Regions from separate parts of the Streptomyces sp. NPDC047002 genome, predicted to be linked through region 3. Evidence: riboswitches for the same ligand, from Rfam matches in the RefSeq annotation. Region 3 holds a riboswitch; each other region holds the start of a gene.
The links. Region 3 has a riboswitch for cyclic di-AMP ahead of AB0910_RS10410 (C40 family peptidase). Riboswitches for the same ligand answer to the same signal wherever they lie in the genome.

Region 1 (6,088 bases), on a different contig from region 3:
CCTTGTATAAGGGGACGCCGAGGCGGGGGACGCCTCGTGGAGGGGGCGCGCGCGGTGCGCCGTACGGTGGGCGCATGCCCGATCCCGCCGCGCCGTCCCCCGACCTCTTCTCCTGGGAGTTCGCCACCGATCCTTACCCGGCGTACGCCTGGCTGCGGGAGCACGCGCCGGTGCACTGGACCCGGCTGCCGAGCGGGGTCGAGGCGTGGCTCGTCACCCGGTACGCGGACGCGCGCGCCGCGCTCGCCGACCCGCGGCTCTCGAAGAACCCGGTGCACCACGCGGAACCCGCGCACGCCCGCGGCAAGACCGGCATCCCGGGGGAGCGCGGCGCCGACCTGATGACGCATCTGCTCAACATCGACCCGCCCGACCACACCCGGCTGCGCCGGCTCGTGTCGAAGGCGTTCACGCCGCGCCGGGTCGCGGAGTTCGCGCCCCGCGTGCAGGAGCTCGCCGACCGGCTCATCGACCGGTTCGCGGCCACGGGCTCGGCCGACCTCATCCACGAGTTCGCCTTCCCGCTGCCGATCTACGCCATCTGCGACCTGCTGGGCGTGCCCGCCGAGGACCAGGACGACTTCAGGGACTGGGCGGGCATGATGATCCGGCACGGCGGCGGCCCGCGCGGCGGCGTCGCCCGCGCGGTGAAGAAGATCCGCGCCTATCTCGCCGACCTGATCCACCGCAAGCGGCTCGACCTCGGCGACGACCTCATCTCCGGCCTCATCCGCGCCAGCGACCACGCGGAGCAGCTCACCGAGAACGAGGTGGCCGCGATGTGCTTCGTACTGCTGTTCGCCGGGTTCGAGACGACGGTCAACCTGATCGGCAACGGCACGTACGCGCTGCTCACCCACCCCGCCGAGCGGGCGCGGCTGCAGGACGCGCTGCGCGCGGGCGACGACTCGCTCCTCGTCACGGGCATCGAGGAACTGCTCCGCTACGACGGGCCCGTCGAGCTCGCCACCTGGCGCTACGCCACCGAGCCGCTGACGATCGGCGGGCGCTGCGTCGCGGTGGGGGACCCGGTGCTCGTGGTGCTCGCGGCGGCCGACCGCGACCCGGAGCGGTTCGCCGCGCCCGACACCCTCGACCTCGCACGGCGTGACAATCAACACCTCGGCTACGGCCACGGGATCCACTACTGCCTCGGCGCCCCGCTCGCCCGCCTCGAAGGGCGGACCGCGCTCACCGCGCTGCTGACCCGGCTGCCCGGGCTGCGCCTCGCCGCCGAACCGGCCGAACTGCGGTGGCGCGGGGGACTCATCATGCGCGGTCTGCGTACGCTCCCGGTCCGGTTCACGCCCCTGCGTGACTGAGGTCGTGTCAAGTCTGTGATATTCGCGTGATCTCCACTGGACCGACTTGTGACAGGCGTTCGACTGACGCTACGTTGCCGAGCGACCCATCGGCCCCAGTGGGCGCGTTGAGCCCCAGGGCGGCGGATCACCTCGCGCGTCGCGCATTCCATGCGCGACCACGTACACGGAAGGTAATCGCATGTCCGGGAACGGCCGACATCGTCGACCCCGCCAGGCGCCCGCGATCGTCGTGGCCGCCGGGGTGACCGGCTCCGCACTCGCCATCCCGCTGCTCGCCTCCGCGAGCGCGAGCGCCGCGGACGCCTCCACCTGGGACAAGGTGGCCGCGTGCGAGAGCGGCGGACAGTGGGACGCCAACCTCAGCAACGGCTACTTCGGCGGCCTCCAGATCAGCCAGGACACCTGGGACCAGTACGGCGGCAGCCAGTACGCGAGCCGCCCCGACCTGGCGAGCAAGGCGCAGCAGATCTCCGTCGCCGAGAAGATCCTCGCGGGGCAGGGCTCCCAGACGTGGGCCGACTGCGCCGACAGCGCGGGCCTGCCGCAGACGACGCCTTCGGGCGACGACGACGGCGACACCCTGGGCGACGTGGTCGGCGGCCTGCTCGGCGGCTCCGACGACTCCGCGACGCCCGACCCCTCCGCCAGCCCCGCCACGGGCTCCTCGGCCACCCCCGACCCCTCGGCGAGCACGGACCCCGGCGACGCGCCCGCCGCGTCCGACGACGCGCCCGACCCCTCCGCCACGCCCTCGGACGGTGCGAGCCCCGACGCGCCGGCGCACGGCGGCACCCCGTCGGACGCCACCCCGTCCGGTGGCAAGCACCGCGCCACGCCCCCCGCGACGCCAAGCGACGACAGCGGCTTCCCGTCGGGCGTCAGCCGCGACAACGACGGCGGGGTGCTCGCGCCCACCGGCGGCGCGGGCTCCGTGGGCAACGCCGACAGGCCCGGTGTCGTACGGGACGTCATCCGCATCCCGTTCGCGCCGCAGTACACCGGCGGCGACGCCCAGTCTCTCTGGCAGCTCCCGGCCCAGGGCCCGGCCCGGGCCACCGGGGGCCAGGCGGACGCCGCGAGCCCCGCGGCCACCGCGGCCGGCGGCGCGGCGGCGGCCGGCGGCAGGCACCGCGGCACGCAGCCCGCCGCGCACGCGTCGGGCACCTCGGCGCAGAAGCCCCCATCCGGGCGGCACGCCGCATCGGGTGACCCCGCGTCAGCGGACTCCGCCGCCGCGCACGGCCCCGGAGCCCGCCGCTACACGGTCCACGCGGGCGACAGCCTGTCGGGGATCGCGGCGAGCCAGGGCGTGAAGGGCGGCTGGCGCGCCGTCTATGAGGCGAACAAGGCGGCGCTCGGGTCCGACCCGAACCACATCGTCCCTGGCCAGACCCTGGAGCTCGGGGCCGGCTGATATCGAAGGGCAGATCGCGGCACAGCGCACGGGAGGCCATGAAGTGGCCCCCGTGCGCTGTCAGTTCGGCACCGTATGTCCAACTCTGTGAAAGTGAGACAAGCATCTCTTCGGGGTGTTTGGTCGAAATGGGCCGCCAGATTCGCCTGTTTCGGGGTTCACCTGGGGAAATGGGTCCATGCGGGTGAAGGATTTGGGCTTTACCGCCCTTATGTCCGTCTTTGAAGATCTGACAGTCGTATGTTTACGGTCTTCACCGCTCGCACCGCGGGCCCTGTCGACCGAAACGCCGAATCCTGCCGTCGGTCGACGGGAACAGTCGTCGCGTCACGCGCCGAAGGCAGGAGCGGGGGACCCAAGGTTCCGCCGCCGGACCGGGAAGGCCGTCCGTGGATGGACGGCCCAGCGGCCCGGCTTGGGGTTAAGCCGCGAGCGGCGCGCACAGCCTGTGCGCACCGCACGGACCACGCACCACGTGGTCCATCGCGACCGGGCAACTCACTGCGCCCGAACCCGACAGCTGACCTCGCAGGCGTCGGTGAGGAGATGCTCCATGCTGCGTTCCAGCAAGGCCCACAAGCACCGCCGCCCGTCCAAGGCCGTCCGTTACGCCACGCTCGCCGGTGTCACCGGCGCCGCAGTCGCGGTGCCGCTGCTCTCCGCCACGTCGGCGTCCGCCGCCTCGGTCTCCGAGTGGGACCAGGTCGCCCAGTGCGAGTCCGGCGGCAACTGGTCGATCAACACCGGCAACGGCTTCTACGGCGGCCTCCAGTTCACGAACTCCACCTGGGCCGCGTACGGCGGCACCGCCTACGCCTCGCAGGCCAACCAGGCCAGCAAGTCGCAGCAGATCGCGGTCGCCGAGAAGGTGCTCGCGAGCCAGGGCAAGGGCGCCTGGCCGTCCTGCGGCGTCAACCTGTCGGGCCCCGGCGGCTCCGGAGCGGCGCAGGCCGAGACGAGCCACTCCAGCTCGACCCAGCAGGCCCCGGCGCAGCAGAAGGCGCAGCAGCGCCCCGTGCAGCAGCACAGCGCCTCGCAGCCCGCGAGCCGCGGCACCGCCCGCCCCACCGTGATCAAGAAGGGTGACGGCGAGTACAAGGTCGCGTCCGGCGACACCCTCTCGAAGATCGCCTCGGCGCACCACGTCAAGGGCGGCTGGAAGAAGCTGTTCGACCTGAACAAGGACATCGTGAAGGACGCGAACGTGATCTTCCCGGGCCAGCAGCTGCACCTGCACTGACGGCCCGCGCGCCCCGCACGCGGACCCCGCGCGGGCCGCTCGGCCGGGCCCGCGGCAGCGGGCCCCGGCCGGCCTCCCGGCGGCCCTGCGGCAGGATCGGCGCACGCGGAGCGGCACGCACCATGGCGCACCTGCCGACACCGGCAGGCCCGAGCGGCCCGGCCCCACGGGGACGGGCCGCTCGGCCGTGCGGGGCCGGGCCCCGGGGCCACCCCCACGGCCTCGGGGCCCGGCCGCGGCCACTCGTCCGGCCGTGCCGCGCGCCGCCGCCCGGCGTGGGGACTGCCCGGAGCACCCGGCGGCGCCCGCGCCGGTTAGGCTCTTGGCGCAAGGACTACAGACGCAGACCCTGCGCTCCCCACGTCACTTCCCAGAAGGAGATGCTCGTGCCGTCGATCGACGTCGTCGTAGCCCGGGAAATCCTCGACTCCCGAGGCAACCCCACCGTCGAGGTCGAGGTCGGCCTCGACGACGGCAGCACCGGCCGTGCGGCCGTCCCCTCCGGCGCCTCCACCGGCGCCTTCGAGGCCCTTGAGCTGCGGGACGGTGACCAGAACCGCTACCAGGGCAAGGGCGTGGAGAAGGCCGTGCTCGCGGTGATCGAGCAGATCGGCCCCGAGCTGGTCGGCTACGACGCCACCGAGCAGCGCCTCATCGACCAGGCGATGTTCGACCTGGACGCCACCCCCGACAAGTCGTCGCTCGGCGCCAACGCCATCCTCGGCGTGTCGCTCGCCGTGGCGCACGCCGCCTCCGAGGCGTCCGACCTGCCGCTGTTCCGCTACCTCGGCGGTCCCAACGCGCACCTCCTGCCGGTGCCGATGATGAACATCCTGAACGGCGGCGCGCACGCCGACTCGAACGTCGACATCCAGGAGTTCATGATCGCGCCGATCGGCGCCGAGTCCTTCTCCGAGGCCCTGCGCTGGGGCGCGGAGGTCTACCACACCCTGAAGAAGGTCCTGAAGAACAAGGGCCTGTCCACGGGCCTCGGTGACGAGGGCGGCTTCGCGCCGAGCCTGGAGTCGAACCGCGCCGCGCTCGACCTCATCCTGGAGGCCGTCACCGAGGCCGGCTACGTGCCGGGCCGCGACATCGCGCTCGCGCTCGACGTCGCCGCCTCCGAGTTCTACAAGGACGGCAGCTACGAGTTCGAGGGCAAGACCCGCTCCGCCGAGGAGATGACGGCGTACTACGCGGAGCTCGTCGACGCGTACCCGCTGGTCTCCATCGAGGACCCGCTGCACGAGGAGGACTGGGCCGGCTGGAAGACCATCACCGACCAGCTCGGCGCCAAGGTGCAGATCGTCGGCGACGACCTGTTCGTCACCAACCCCGAGCGCCTCGCGCGCGGCATCGAGGAGGGCGCGGCCAACGCCCTGCTGGTCAAGGTCAACCAGATCGGCTCGCTCACGGAGACGCTCGACGCCGTCGAGCTGGCCCAGCGCAACGGCTTCAAGTGCATGATGTCCCACCGCTCGGGTGAGACCGAGGACGTCACCATCGCCGACCTCGCCGTCGCGGTGAACTGCGGCCAGATCAAGACCGGCGCCCCGGCCCGCTCGGACCGCGTCGCCAAGTACAACCAGCTGCTGCGCATCGAGGAGATCCTCGACGACGCCGCCGTGTACGCCGGCCGCAGCGCCTTCCCGCGTTTCCGCGGCACGGAGAGCTGAGACCCGCCCGTGTCACACCGTCCCCGGCCGCGGTCCCGTACCGTGTCCGGGGACGCGCACGTGCGCAGGGCGTGTACCGGGCGTACGACGGGTGACAGGGGAGTGTGGCCATGGCACGGACCGGAGACCGGGACGGAGCGCGTGACGGCGCAGGCGGCCGCCGCCCCCGTGACCGCGCACCGGGCCGCGCACCGGCCGGTGCGGCGGGCGTCCCGCGCGGCCGCGGACCGGCGGCGGGCGGCCGTGCGCCGTCCGCGCAGCCCCGCCCCGCGCCCGGCCGCACCACCCCGCAGGCGGGCGGCGGACGCCCGCAGCGCGGCGGCCGCGGCGAGGAGCGCTTCTCCACGGCCACCCGGCTCCGGGTGCTCGGCGAGCAGACCGCGGCGCGCGTCTACCGCTCGCAGAGCCGCAGGCAGGCGCACCGCTCCCGGCT
Region 2 (6,088 bases), on a different contig from region 3:
CCCGGCGTCCTCCAGACGGAGGAGTACACCCGCGAGATCCTGCGCACCGGCGCGGTGGGCCAGTTCGACCCCGAGCGCATCGAGCGCCACGTCGCGCTGCGCAAGCAGCGGCAGGCGCTGCTGACCAGGGAGAACCCGCCGACGTACTGGGCGGTGATCGACGAGACCGTGCTGCTGCGCCCCGTCGGCTCTGCCGCGCTGATGCGCGAGCAGATCGGCCGCCTGCTCGAACTGTCGGAGCTGCCGAACGTCACGCTCCAGCTGGCCGAGCTCTCGGCCGGCCACCACCCCGGCACGTACACCTCGTTCGTCCTGTTCCGCTTCGACGTGCCCGAGGTGCCGGACATCGTGTACGTCGAGTACCTGACCGGCGCCCTTTACCTGGACGAGGCGGCCGAGGTCGCCGAGTACAAGGAGGCCATGGACCGCATGGTCGCGCACGCCGAGTCCGCGAAGAAAACCCGGCAGATCCTCACGGACCTGTACAAGCAGTTCTGAGGCGCCCCAGGTCCTCGGCGCAGGGCCCCCGGCCCCGGTGCGGGGCCAACGCCCCACGGTCTCGGGCATGTCGCGTGGCGGGGGCCGACTATGCTTCGCGGTGCGGGCCGTTAGCTCAATTGGTCAGAGCAGCGGACTTTTAATCCGTTGGTTGTGGGTTCAAGTCCCACACGGCCTACGTCACGCCCCCGCGCCCGGCCCGCAGGACCGGCCGCGGGGGTTTTCGCGTGCCTGCGGGGGAGCGTGCGGCGGGAGTGGCGGCGTGGAAGTCCTGAGAATCACGGTGGGCAAAACGCCCAGGGGGCTGCGCGCGAGGCCGGTTCGTCGCAGGCTTGGGGCATGAGTGACGCACCGATCGTCGTACACCGGGCGTCCGGGACGGGCGGCCGGCGGGTCACGGTCCGCGGGCAGATCATGGGTCTCGCCCACTCGGACGGCGACCTGGTCGAGTTCCTGCGCCGGGCCGGGCTGCCGGACGCGGAGGACCTGCTCGACGACCCCTCGTGGGTGGAGTGGCAGGGCGGGCTCGGCCACGACTACGGCACGCGCTGACCTGCGCCCCTGCCGCGCCCCGCGGGCGGCGTGTGCTGCCTCACACGTGCGCGGGTCGCGCCTCCACGCTCCGCCGACTGTCAGTGGCGGCCCGTAGTCTTGGGCACATGTTCGCATCACCGTCCGGTGCCGTCGCCGATCCCGGTTCCCCGCGGTCTGCCGCCGACGTCAACGACCGCATCCGCGCTCTGTGGGCCGGGGCCGGCCGTGTTCTCACCCCCGCTGAGCAGGAGCGTTATCAGGAGCTGCTGGTCGAGTGGGCCGCCGCGGTCAAGGCCGACGTGGTCCCCGCCGCCTAGCGGCAGCCCCCGCGGGCGTCCGCCCGGGGCGAACGTGGCGCCGGGCGTGCTCCGGATGGCGTAGGGTGGTGTTCACCGACGCGGGGTGGAGCAGCTCGGTAGCTCGCTGGGCTCATAACCCAGAGGTCGCAGGTTCAAATCCTGTCCCCGCTACTTGTGGCCGAAGGCCCGGATTCCCCGGAATCCGGGCCTTCGGTGCGTTGGGGCCCCGGCCCGTACGGCCCCGCGGCGCGCTCCGGCGCTCCCCGGGCGGTACGCCAGTCGGTCGACGGCGATTCGCCGTCGCGTGCGATGGCGGCGAGCCTGGAGACAGCGCGGTACCGTCCGCAGCCTTGGCGAGGAGACCGGCAGAAAGAGACCACTGGTGGCGAAGACGGGGCGGGGTGAACGGCGCAGGCGGGGCGGCAGGGCGCCACGCGGCGTCCGGATCGCGCGCGACTGGGTCGCCCGGCGCGATGGCGAGCCCGCGCGGGGCGAGGTGGCGCCCACGCCCCGGCCCAGCAGATTCCGCTTCTGGCTGCCGCTCGTCGTGATCCTCGTCGGCGTGGTCTTCGACGCGGTGACGCCGACGCGCTTCACCGCGTCCCCGTTCTTCGCCGCGGCGCCCATGGTGGCGGCCCCGTTCTTCGGTCCCGTCGGGACTCTGGTGATCGCGCTGATCGCGATCGGCACCGAGGTGCTGCTGCGCATCGACGACGGCACGATCGGCCGGGTCGAGGCGGTGGGCGACCTGCTCACCGTGGTGGTCGTCTCGGCGCTCGCGCTCGGCATCAACCGCATCGTGCGCCGCAGCGGCGAGCGGCTGGCGTCCGCGCGCATCATCGCAGAGGCGGCGCAGCGCGCGGTGCTGCCGCAGCCCTCGGAGCAGATCGGCGGGCTGCACATCGCCGCGCGGTACGAGGCGGCGCAGGAGGACGCGTTCATCGGCGGCGACCTCTTCGCGGTGCAGGACACCCCGCACGGGGTCCGGCTGATCGTCGGGGACGTGCGCGGCAAGGGCATGGGCGCGGTCGAGACGGTCGCCGTGCTCGTCGGCGCCTTCCGGGAGGCGGCGGAGCAGGAGCGCACCCTCGAAGGCGTCGCGCACCGCCTTGACCGCGCGCTGACCAGGGAGGGCATCCGGCGCGCCGAGGCGGAGACGGCGGAGTCGTTCACGACGGCGGTGCTCGCGGAGATCCCGCGCGGCGAGGGCGTCGTGCGGCTGCTGAACCGCGGCCACCCCGAGCCGATGCTGCTGGAGGCCGCGGGCGTCGTGACGACGCTCGTACCGGGACAGTTCGCGCTGCCGCTCGGCATGGCGGAGCTGGCCTCCTGGCCCGACCGCGCCGACACCAGCCCGTACCCGCCGGGTTCGACGCTGCTGTTCTACACGGACGGCCTGTCGGAGGCGCGGGATCGCGACGGGGTCTTCTACGACCCGGCGCAGCGGCTGCGCGGCCGGATCTTCCCCGGCCCCGAGGAGCTGCTCGACGCGGTCGTGGGCGATGTGCGCGTGCACACCGGGGGCGGCAGCACGGACGACATGGCGCTGCTCGCTGTGAACCGGCCCACGGCGGGCCAGCCGGACCGGCGGCGGATCATGAGCGTCGTGCCGCCGCCGTGACCGCGGGGGCTTGTAACGCTGCGTGTCCAGGTGCGAGCACTCCGCACTGCTGGGGGCGGGCGCCGGGGGCGGCGGCTGTTGCCCGCTCGGGCGGCCGGGTGTGAGGGTGCCCGCTGAAGCGGGGTCAACTCGCCCGATTGCGGGGCCATCTGTCCTGGTTGATCCGCTGCGGAGTCGTTGACGATCATCTCGATCGGCTTGGAATAACGGCCGGATCTCTATTAACGTTCGATAACGCAGCGCGGTCGTCCCAGCCGTCGCCCACGGCGGCTCCGTGCTCGCGCGCCGAATTCCGCGAGGGAACCGGGGAACCAACCCTTGGGGTGAATCGGGCCTGACGCACCGCCTCTTCGGCGGTCCGCCCTGCCCGTAGGAGACCTTCCTGCTCCGAACCCGTCAGCTAACCCGGTAGGCGAGAAGGAAGGAAAGGAGCGCGCCCCCGTGGCGTCCAACAAGCCTGCCCCGGAAGCCCTGTCGGCCTCGGGCATACCCCACACCCCGTACGTCCCGCACGGCGTGTCCACCCCTCAGCCTTCCCCCGGCGCCCCGGCCGCACACGTCACCCGCACCGCCGCTTTCGACCCGCGGGGCGGGTACGGCGGTGGCTACGGCGACACGGGGTCGTTCCCCGCGTACGGGGACACCGGGGCGTTTCCCGCGATGAGCGACACCGGTTCCTTCCCTGCATACGGGAGCACGGGGTCGTTCGCCGAGTACGGGGACACGGGGTCGTTCGCCGCGGTGGGGGACGCGGGGTCCGGTGCCGCTCACGGGGGCACGGGCTCCTTCTCCGCCTTCGGCGACGCCGGTTCCTTCCGCGTGCGGGGCGGGGACGCGGGCGCGTTCGCGGCGTACGGGGAGGCCGGCGACACGGGCGCGTTCCCTGCCGTGGAGGACACCGCGGCCTTTCCCGCCTACGGGGACACGGGCTCCTTTCCCGCGACGGGCGACACCGCCGCCGCGGGCGTCGGTTCCTTCGAGAGACCCGAGGAGGCCGCAGAAGGCGGCGCGGCCTGGGGGCAGCCCGAGGGCTCGGCCACGGCCATCTCGCCGCTGCGGGGCAAGCACCGGGTGATCAAGCAGCGCAACGCGCTCGCCCGCAGCTCGACCGTGCTCGGCGTGGGCGTCATCGCCGCGGTCGGCGCGGGCGGCATCGCGGCAGCGCAGGGCAGGGCGCCGGTCGCGATATCCGTGCCGGACGCGATCACCGACCACCTGCCGCAGCGCGTAGCCTCGCTGCCGGTCGTCGACTCCCTGGTGGGCGAGGAGGCGCCCGCGCCGGCGGCCGTCCTCGCGAGCGCGCCGCTGACGAGCGCGGGCGTGACCACCGCCGACTACGCGCACGGCGCCACCGACGCGGGCGAGGCGCTGCGCGCCCGTATTCTCCAGCAGGCTTCGGCGCAGCGGCAGGCCGCGGACGACGCCCGGCAGGCGGCCGCCGAGGCCGAGGCCGTCGCCACGGCGCGCGCCGAGGCCGCGAAGCAGCAGGCGGCCGCGGCGAAGAAGGCCGACGAGGCCAAGAAGAAGGCGGCGACCGAGGCGGCCAAGAAGGCCGAGGCCGCCAGGCTCGCGAAGCTGGCCAAGAGCTACACGCTCCCCGTCACCTCGTACACGATCACCGGGCAGTTCGGGGACCCGGGCCCGATGTGGTCCTCCGGCTACCACACGGGCCTCGACTTCGCCGCGCCCACCGGCACGCCCGTCAAGGCCGTGCACGGCGGCACGGTCACCTCGGCGGGCTGGGCGGGCGCCTACGGCTACCGCACGGTCGTGAAGCTCGACGACGGCGAGGAGCTCTGGTACTGCCACCAGTCCTCGATGCTGGTGTCGGTCGGTCAGAAGGTCAGCACGGGCGACGTCATCGGACGGGTGGGCGCCACCGGCAACGTCACGGGCCCCCACCTGCATCTGGAGGTCCGCACGACGGGCGGCACGGCGATCGACCCGCGGCCCTGGCTCGAGGACCACGGACTCAAGCCCTGACGGGCGGGTGGCCCTGGCGGCCCGGCGGGCGCGGCCCGGACGCATGCGGTATGTCCGGGGACGGGCGCGGGTTGTTCAATGGGACGCATGACTGATCGACGCATTCTGGGCCCCTCCGACCTCTCCGTCTCCCCGCTCTGCCTCGGCGCCAACGTCTTCAGCTGGAGCGCCGACGAGCGGGCCACCTTCGACGTCCTCGACGCGTACACGGAGGGCGGCGGGAACTTCCTGGACACCGCGGACGGGTACGGGCGCACGGCGGACGGCAGCAAGGGCTTCGGTTCCGAGGCCCTGATCGGCAAGTGGCTGGCGGCGCGCGGCAACCGCGACGACGTGGTCGTCGCGACGAAGGTCGGCGCGCACCCCGAGTACAAGGGCCTCGCGCCCGACACCATCAAGGCGGCCGTCGAGGGCTCGCTGCGGCGCCTGGGCACCGACCGCATCGACCTGTACTACACGCACGTCGACGACGAGTCCGTGCCCGTAGAAGACATCGTCACCACGCTCGACCAGCTGGTGAAGGAGGGCAAGGTCCGCGCGCTCGGCGCCTCCAACATCAGCCCGGAGCGGCTGACCGCGTCGCTCGCCTTCGCCGAGCGTGAGGGGATCGCGCGCTATGCGGCGCTCCAGCCGCACTACAACCTGGTCTCCCGCGACACCTACGAGGGCCCGCTCCAGGACGTGGCGGCCGAGCACGGCCTCGGCGTGCTGCCGTACTTCGCCCTCGCCGCCGGCTTCCTGACCGGCAAGTACCGCCCGGGCACCGCCGTGGACAGCGTGCGGGCCGACCGCGCAGCCGGGTACCTGGAGAGCGAGCGCGGCCAGAGGGTGCTGGCCGCGCTCGACGAGGTCGCCGCCGCGCGCGGCGCGGCGCACGCGACCGTCGCGCTCGCCTGGCTCGCCCGGCGGCCCACGGTCGTCGCGCCGATCGCCTCGGCGCGCACCGTGGAGCAGCTCCCCGCGCTGCTCGCCGCCGGCGCCCTGCGGCTGACCGACGAGGAGATGACCCGCCTGACGGAGGCGTCCGCCTGACGGCGGCACGCTCCTGGGCGGCGCTCCCTGGGTCGTGTCTTCAAAAGCCCGTCTGGTCGGGGTGGTCCGGCACGCACTCCCCCAGCCTCCGGCCGGGGGGACCCCCACGCGGCGTTGTCGT
Region 3 (6,088 bases):
CGGAGGCCGCGAGCGCGGCGACCGCCGCCGTCACCATCGTCTTGCCGATCTCCGTGTCCGTGCCGGAGACCACCACCACCGGCATCTCAGCCCTCCCGAGCCGCCGCGGTCACCGCGCGGCAGATCGTCGCCAGGTCGTCGTCGCCCGTCACATAGGGCGGCATCGTGTACACGAGGTCGCGGAACGGCCGCAGCCACACGCCCTCGCGTACCGCGGCGGCCGTCGCGGCCGCCAGGTCCACCTCGTGGTCGAGCTGCACCACCCCGATGGCCCCGAGCACCCGCACGTCCCGCACACCGGGCAGCAGGGCCGCCCCGGCGAGACCCTCGCCGAGGCCCGCCTCGATGCGCTTGACCTCGCCCGCCCAGTCCTGGCCGAGCAGCAGGTCGAGGGAGGCGCAGGCGAGGGCGGAGGCGAGCGGGTTGCCCATGAACGTCGGGCCGTGCGCCAGCACGGGCACGTCGCCGCGCGAGATGCCCGCGGCCACCCGCTCCGTGCACAGCGTCGCCGCCATCGTGACGTATCCACCGGTCAGGGCCTTGCCCACGCACATCACATCGGGCGCGACGGACGCCTGGTCGGCGGCGAACAAGGTGCCCGTACGCCCGAACCCGGTGGCGATCTCGTCGAACACCAGCAGCACACCGTGCTCGTCGCACGCCTCGCGCAGCACCCGCAGATAGGCGGGGGAGTGGAAGCGCATGCCGCCCGCGCCCTGCACCACGGGCTCCACCACCACGGCGGCCGTCTCGTGCGCGTGCCGCGCGACGGTCTCCCGCAGCGCGTCCGCGTACGCCTCCTCGTACGCCGCGGGCGGCGCCTCGGCGAAGACCTGCCGCGGCAGCGCCCCGGACCACAGCTCGTGCATGCCGCCCTCGGGGTCGCACACCGACATGGGGTGCCAGGTGTCGCCGTGGTAGCCGCCGCGCCAGGTCAGCAGCCGGTGCTTCTCGGGGCGGCCGAGCGAACGCCAGTACTGCAGGCACATCTTGAGGGCCACCTCGACCGAAACCGAGCCCGAGTCGGCGAGGAAGACATGGCGCAGCGGCTCCGGGGTGATCTCCACGAGCCGGGCGGCGAGCCGCACGGCGGGCTCGTGTGTGAGCCCGCCGAACATCACATGGCTCATCCGGCCGAGCTGGTCGCGGGCCGCCTCGTTGAGCACCGGGTGGTTGTAGCCGTGGATGGCCGACCACCACGACGACATGCCGTCGACCAGCTCGCCGTGGCCCTCGGCGGGCTCGGCGAGCCGCAGCCGCACTCCGGAGGCAGAGGTGACGACGAGCGGGTCAGCGCGGCCCGGCATCGGGCCGTAGGGGTGCCACACATGGGCCCGGTCCAGTGCCAGGAGTTCGGGTACGGCGAGGCCGCCGGGGGCGAGCGGCTCAGGCATTCGGCGCCAGGTCCGTCCCCGCGCCCCTGCGCCGCACCGCCACCAGGTCCGTGCGCGCGCCCTCCGCCGCGGCACCCTGCTCCGGCGCCTCCGGCGCCTCCGGCCCGCAGGGGGAGCCCGCGGCCCCGCAGCCGTCCGCCGCGTGCGCGCCGTCCGGTGAGCGGTCCGCCGCCGCGCCCTCTGCCGCAGCGCCGTCTCCCGCGCCCGCGCAGGCGCGGCCCTCGCCGCAGCCGTGGCCCGCCGCCTCCGCGCGGTGCGCGGGCAGCGTCGTCTCGTCCGCGCCCTCGACCGTGAAGCCGGCGTCCGCGATCATCTCCAGGTCCTTCTTGCCCTCCTGGCCCTCACTGGTGAGGTAGTCGCCGAGGAAGATCGAGTTGACCAGGTGCAGCGCCAGGGGCTGGAGGGAGCGCAGGTGCACCTCGCGGCCGCCCGCGAGCCTGACCTCCACGTCCGGGCAGACGAACCGCGCCATCGCGAGGATCCGCAGGCAGCGCTGCGGCGTCAGGTTCCACTCCTCGGCGAGCGGTGTGCCCTCGAAGGGGATGAGGAAGTTCACCGGCACCGAGTCCGGGTCCAGCGCGCGCAGCGAGAACACCACGTCGACCAGGTCGGCGTCGCTCTCGCCCATGCCGGCGATCAGCCCCGAGCACGCGGAGAGCCCGGCCGCCTGCGCGCGGTGCACCGTCTCCACCCGGTCCGCGTAGGTGTGGGTGGTCGTGATGTCCCCGTAGGTGGATTCCGAGGTGTTGAGGTTGTGGTTGTACGCGTCGGCGCCCGCCGACTTGAGGCGCTCGCCCTGCCCGGCGGAGAGCAGGCCGAGGCAGGCGCACACCTCGACGCCCTCGTTCTCCTCCTTGATCGCCTCGATGGTCTTCGAGACGCGGTCGATGTCGCGGTCCGTCGGACCGCGTCCGCTCGCCACCAGGCACACCCGCTTCGCGCCGCCCGCGACCCCGGCCGCCGCGGCACGCGACGCCTCGTCGGGCTTCAGCCAGGTGTACTTGAGGATGTCCGCGGTCGACCCGAGCCGCTGCGAGCAGTACGAGCAGTCCTCAGGGCACAGGCCGGACTTGAGGTTGACGAGGTAGTTGAGCTTCACCCGCCGCCCGAACCACTGGCGGCGCACCTTTCCGGCCGCTGCCACCACGTCGAGCAGCTCGTCGTCGGAGGTCGCGAGCACCGCGAGGGCTTCCTCGCGCGTCGGCTGCTCGCGCCGCAGCCCCTTCTCCACCAGTGTCTTCAGCAGATCCATGAACCGATCCTCGCGGACGGCCGTCACGCGGTGCCAGGGTGGAAGCCACCAAAACGACCACTGCGAAGTGTGGACATGACCACACCTCGGGACGGTTTGCCTCCGGTTAGTGTCTGTGCACTGCCTACAAAAGGACCCGACGCCATGGCCCACGACCCCTTCGCCTGGACCGAGGAAGCCGCGCGCGAGCGGGAGGGCTCGGGACTCGTACGGGCCCTGCGGCCGCGCCCCGAGCACAGCGACGTGCTCGACCTGGCGAGCAACGACTACCTGGGCCTCGCCCGCCGCCCCTCGGTCACCGAGGCGGCCGCCGACGCCGCGCTGCGCTGGGGCGCGGGCGCCACCGGCTCGCGCCTGGTGACGGGCAGCACCGCGCTCCACGCCGAGCTGGAGCGCGAACTCGCCGCGCACTGCGGCTTCGAGGCCGCCCTCGTGTTCTCCTCCGGGTACGCGGCCAACCTCGCGGCCCTCACCGCGCTGACCGCGCGCGGCTCCCTGCTCCTCTCCGACGCGGGCAACCACGCCTCGATCGTGGACGGCTGCCGCCTCTCTCGCGCGCAGACCTCCGTCGTGCCGCACGCCGATCCCGAAGCGGTCGGCAAGGCCCTCGACGCGTACGGCGGCGGACGGGCCCTCCTCGTCACCGACGCGGTCTTCTCCGTGGATGGTGACGCGGCCCCGCTGCGCATGCTCGCCGACGTCTGCCGTACGCGCGGCGCCGCGCTCCTGGTGGACGAGGCGCACGGACTCGGCGTCCTCGGGCCCGGCGGGCGCGGGGCGCTGCACGCCGCGGGGCTCGCGGACGCCGGGGGGCGGCTCCCCGGCGGCGTCGTCGCCACGGTGACCCTCTCCAAGTCCCTCGGCAGCCAGGGTGGCGCGGTCCTCGGCCCGGCGGCCGTGATCGAGCACCTGGTCAACACCGCGCGGACGTTCATCTTCGACACCGGGCTCGCGCCCGCGGCCGCAGGCGCGGCGCTCGCGGCGCTGCGCTGCCTGCGGGCGGAGCCGCACCTCGCCGAGCGCGCGCGGGAGGTGGCCCGTACCCTGCACACCGCGCTGACCGCGGCGGGACTCCAGGCGGTCCGCCCGGAAGCGGCGGTGGTGTCCGTGCGGGCGCCCTCGCCGCACGCGGCCGCCGCATGGGCGGCCGGCTGCCGCCGCGCCGGCCTCGCCGTGGGATGCTTCCGGCCGCCGTCCGTACCCGACGGGATCTCCCGGATCCGGCTGACCGCACGCGCCGACCTCACGGACGGCGAACTCGGCCGGGCCGTCCGTACGATCGTCGAAACCGCGCCCGAACACTGAGCGTTCGCCGCCCGGGGCGGGGCCCGGCCGGTGTCGCGGGCCCACAACCGGCCGAGTATCGAACAGTTCACTGCTTCGGGCGACAGATGCGGCATATCCCGGCGAATGGGCGGGCCCGGCGGCAGCATGGACCGCACGCCGACGCGGGGCGGACCGCTCCGTCCGCGCCGCGCGTGCGACCCCGTGCCCGCACTCGCACCCGGGCCCCGCCCGGTGGAAAAGGGACAGCCCCGCCATGGCAGACCACCAGGAAGCATCCGTCACACTGCCGAGCGAGCCCGCCTCGGTCCCGGTGGCCCGCAGATATGTCGCAGAACTCCTCACGGAGTGGGGCCTCCCGGTGGAGGCGGAGACTGCTGAAACGGTCCGCCTGGTCGTCTCCGAACTTGTCACCAACGCGGTGCTGCACACCTTCGGTACCTCGCCCACCTTCACCGTGGACGTGGCGCTCGACCGCCACGAGCGCCTCAGGATCGGCGTCACCGACAGCCATCCGCGCTGGCCGAGGCGGCTGCCGGCGGCCGTGCAGCAGGACAACGGGCGCGGCATGGTGATCGTCCGCTGGCTGGCCGCCGAGTGCGGCGGGCGGCTCTCGGTCACCCCGACGCCCGAGGGCGGCAAGACGGTCTGGATCACGCTGCCCTGGGTGGCGGCGGCCTGAGGCCTGCCGAGCGTGCCGCCGCCACCGCGCGGGCGGCGGGTCAGGCCACGCGCCCGTACCAGACGTCCTTCGTCCAGATGTGTTCGAGCCGCACCGTGGAACCCGTCTTGGGCGCGTGCCAGATGCGGTCGTCGCCCGCGTAGATGCCCACGTGGTAGGCGTTCGAGCCGCTGTGGAAGAAGACCAGGTCGCCCTTGCGCCTGGCCGAGGCCGCGATGTGCTCGGTGCCGTTGTACTGCTGCTGCGTGGTGCGGGGCAGCGACGTGCCGGCCTTCTTGTACGCGTAGGCGGCGAGCCCCGAGCAGTCGAAGCTGTCGGGCCCCGCCGCGCCCCAGTGGTACGGCGCGCCCGCCTTGGACGCGGCGACGCTCACCGCCCGGACGGCGACGGCGGAGGAGGCGGCGTGCGCGTCGGGCTGGGCGCCGGGGGCCACCAGGGCGCCGCCGACGGCCACCAGCGTGAGGGCCGACACGGTGCCGGCCCGGGAGAACAGAGACGGGACATGAACCTGCGCAGTCATGCGCAACCCTTCGTCAGCCGCCTGTGAAGGATGGCCTGTCGGGTTCGGGCGCGAAGGTGCCCGGCCGCCGAAGCGGCTTCACCCCGAGGAGCGGTCGCGTCGCCGCGCCGTTCCGTAACGCTCGGGTCCTCCACTCCTGCCGATCCACTCGTGTCCGCACGAAGTCCGGTACGGCGGCAGGACTCGGCGTCCGCCCGGACCGCCTCGCCAGGTGACGAGGGCTTGCGACCTGTCGCAGGGATCGTGACAAGCCGCCCGCGGATTTCCGAGCCGAAACGGCGATATGTGAAACTCATCACAGTTGATCTGTTTGTGCGTATTCGCCAGGTCGGTGGGAGGCTCCGCGGACCGGATCCCGGGCGCGGGCCAGCGGTGGTGGGGGCCGCTCAGCGTGTACGCATCGTCGCGGTACGCAACCGGGGCGTGCGCCGCACCGCCGGGGACGACTGGTCCGAACGGGGCCGGGCCCGACCCGCCGATTGCGCCGTCCGGGGAGCCCGCAGGGGAGCAGTGCCCGGGTGCGGCGGCCGGGGTGACTCCGGGCTTACGCCGAGGTGTCGCGCGGCAGCGCCACCCGCCCGGCGCGCCGCTCGCCGTCGAGCACCCGCAGCGCCCTGGCGAGCGTGCCCGCGTGCAGCTCGGACTCGCCGCGCGTGTGCATGCGCGCCAGGGCGTCCCGCAGTTCCACGGTGCGCGCGGGCAGCGCCTGCGCGGCACGCAGCGCGGCATACGTGTCCCCTCCGCGCGCCGGGTTGAGGCGGCCGACCAGGTCCACGACGGCCAGATAGCCGTCCACCACGTCGCACTCGGCCCGGGTCAGCGCGGGCAGCGGCGGCAGCTCGGGCGGCAGCACCGGCCGCTCACCGCCCCGCGGGGGCGCCCGCGCCCGCCGAGGGTCCGGCGGCGCGGCGGTCGACGACATGGTCCACGAGCCCGAACTCCAGGGCCCCTGCTGC

Region 1: linked by a shared signal. The riboswitch ahead of AB0910_RS29700 (transglycosylase family protein) and the one ahead of AB0910_RS10410 (C40 family peptidase) in region 3 are both predicted to bind cyclic di-AMP.
Region 2: linked by a shared signal. The riboswitch ahead of AB0910_RS28355 (M23 family metallopeptidase) and the one ahead of AB0910_RS10410 (C40 family peptidase) in region 3 are both predicted to bind cyclic di-AMP.

Annotation. Positions count from the first base shown of each region.
Region 1 covers NZ_JBEYWC010000047.1:33,427-39,514, forward strand. The annotation lists gene AB0910_RS29690 (cytochrome P450) at 75-1,322, shown strand; gene AB0910_RS29695 (transglycosylase family protein) at 1,504-2,739, shown strand; cyclic di-AMP (ydaO/yuaA leader) riboswitch at 3,062-3,289, shown strand; gene AB0910_RS29700 (transglycosylase family protein) at 3,293-3,979, shown strand; gene eno (phosphopyruvate hydratase) at 4,360-5,655, shown strand; gene AB0910_RS29710 (septum formation initiator family protein) at 6,018-6,088, shown strand, end outside.
Region 2 covers NZ_JBEYWC010000041.1:57,754-63,841, forward strand. The annotation lists gene AB0910_RS28325 (helix-turn-helix transcriptional regulator) at 1-498, shown strand, start outside; tRNA gene AB0910_RS28330 (tRNA-Lys) at 603-676, shown strand; gene AB0910_RS28335 (hypothetical protein) at 838-1,050, shown strand; gene AB0910_RS28340 (hypothetical protein) at 1,158-1,349, shown strand; tRNA gene AB0910_RS28345 (tRNA-Met) at 1,429-1,502, shown strand; gene AB0910_RS28350 (PP2C family protein-serine/threonine phosphatase) at 1,828-2,952, shown strand; cyclic di-AMP (ydaO/yuaA leader) riboswitch at 3,226-3,382, shown strand; gene AB0910_RS28355 (M23 family metallopeptidase) at 3,841-4,935, shown strand; gene AB0910_RS28360 (aldo/keto reductase) at 5,023-5,967, shown strand.
Region 3 covers NZ_JBEYWC010000008.1:7,979-14,066, forward strand. The annotation lists gene bioD (dethiobiotin synthase) at 1-85, opposite strand, end outside; gene AB0910_RS10390 (adenosylmethionine--8-amino-7-oxononanoate transaminase) at 87-1,394, opposite strand; gene bioB (biotin synthase BioB) at 1,387-2,646, opposite strand; gene AB0910_RS10400 (8-amino-7-oxononanoate synthase) at 2,791-3,951, shown strand; gene AB0910_RS10405 (ATP-binding protein) at 4,187-4,612, shown strand; gene AB0910_RS10410 (C40 family peptidase) at 4,653-5,132, opposite strand; cyclic di-AMP (ydaO/yuaA leader) riboswitch at 5,136-5,318, opposite strand; gene AB0910_RS10415 (hypothetical protein) at 5,677-5,985, opposite strand; gene AB0910_RS10420 (ATP-dependent Clp protease proteolytic subunit) at 5,993-6,088, opposite strand, start outside.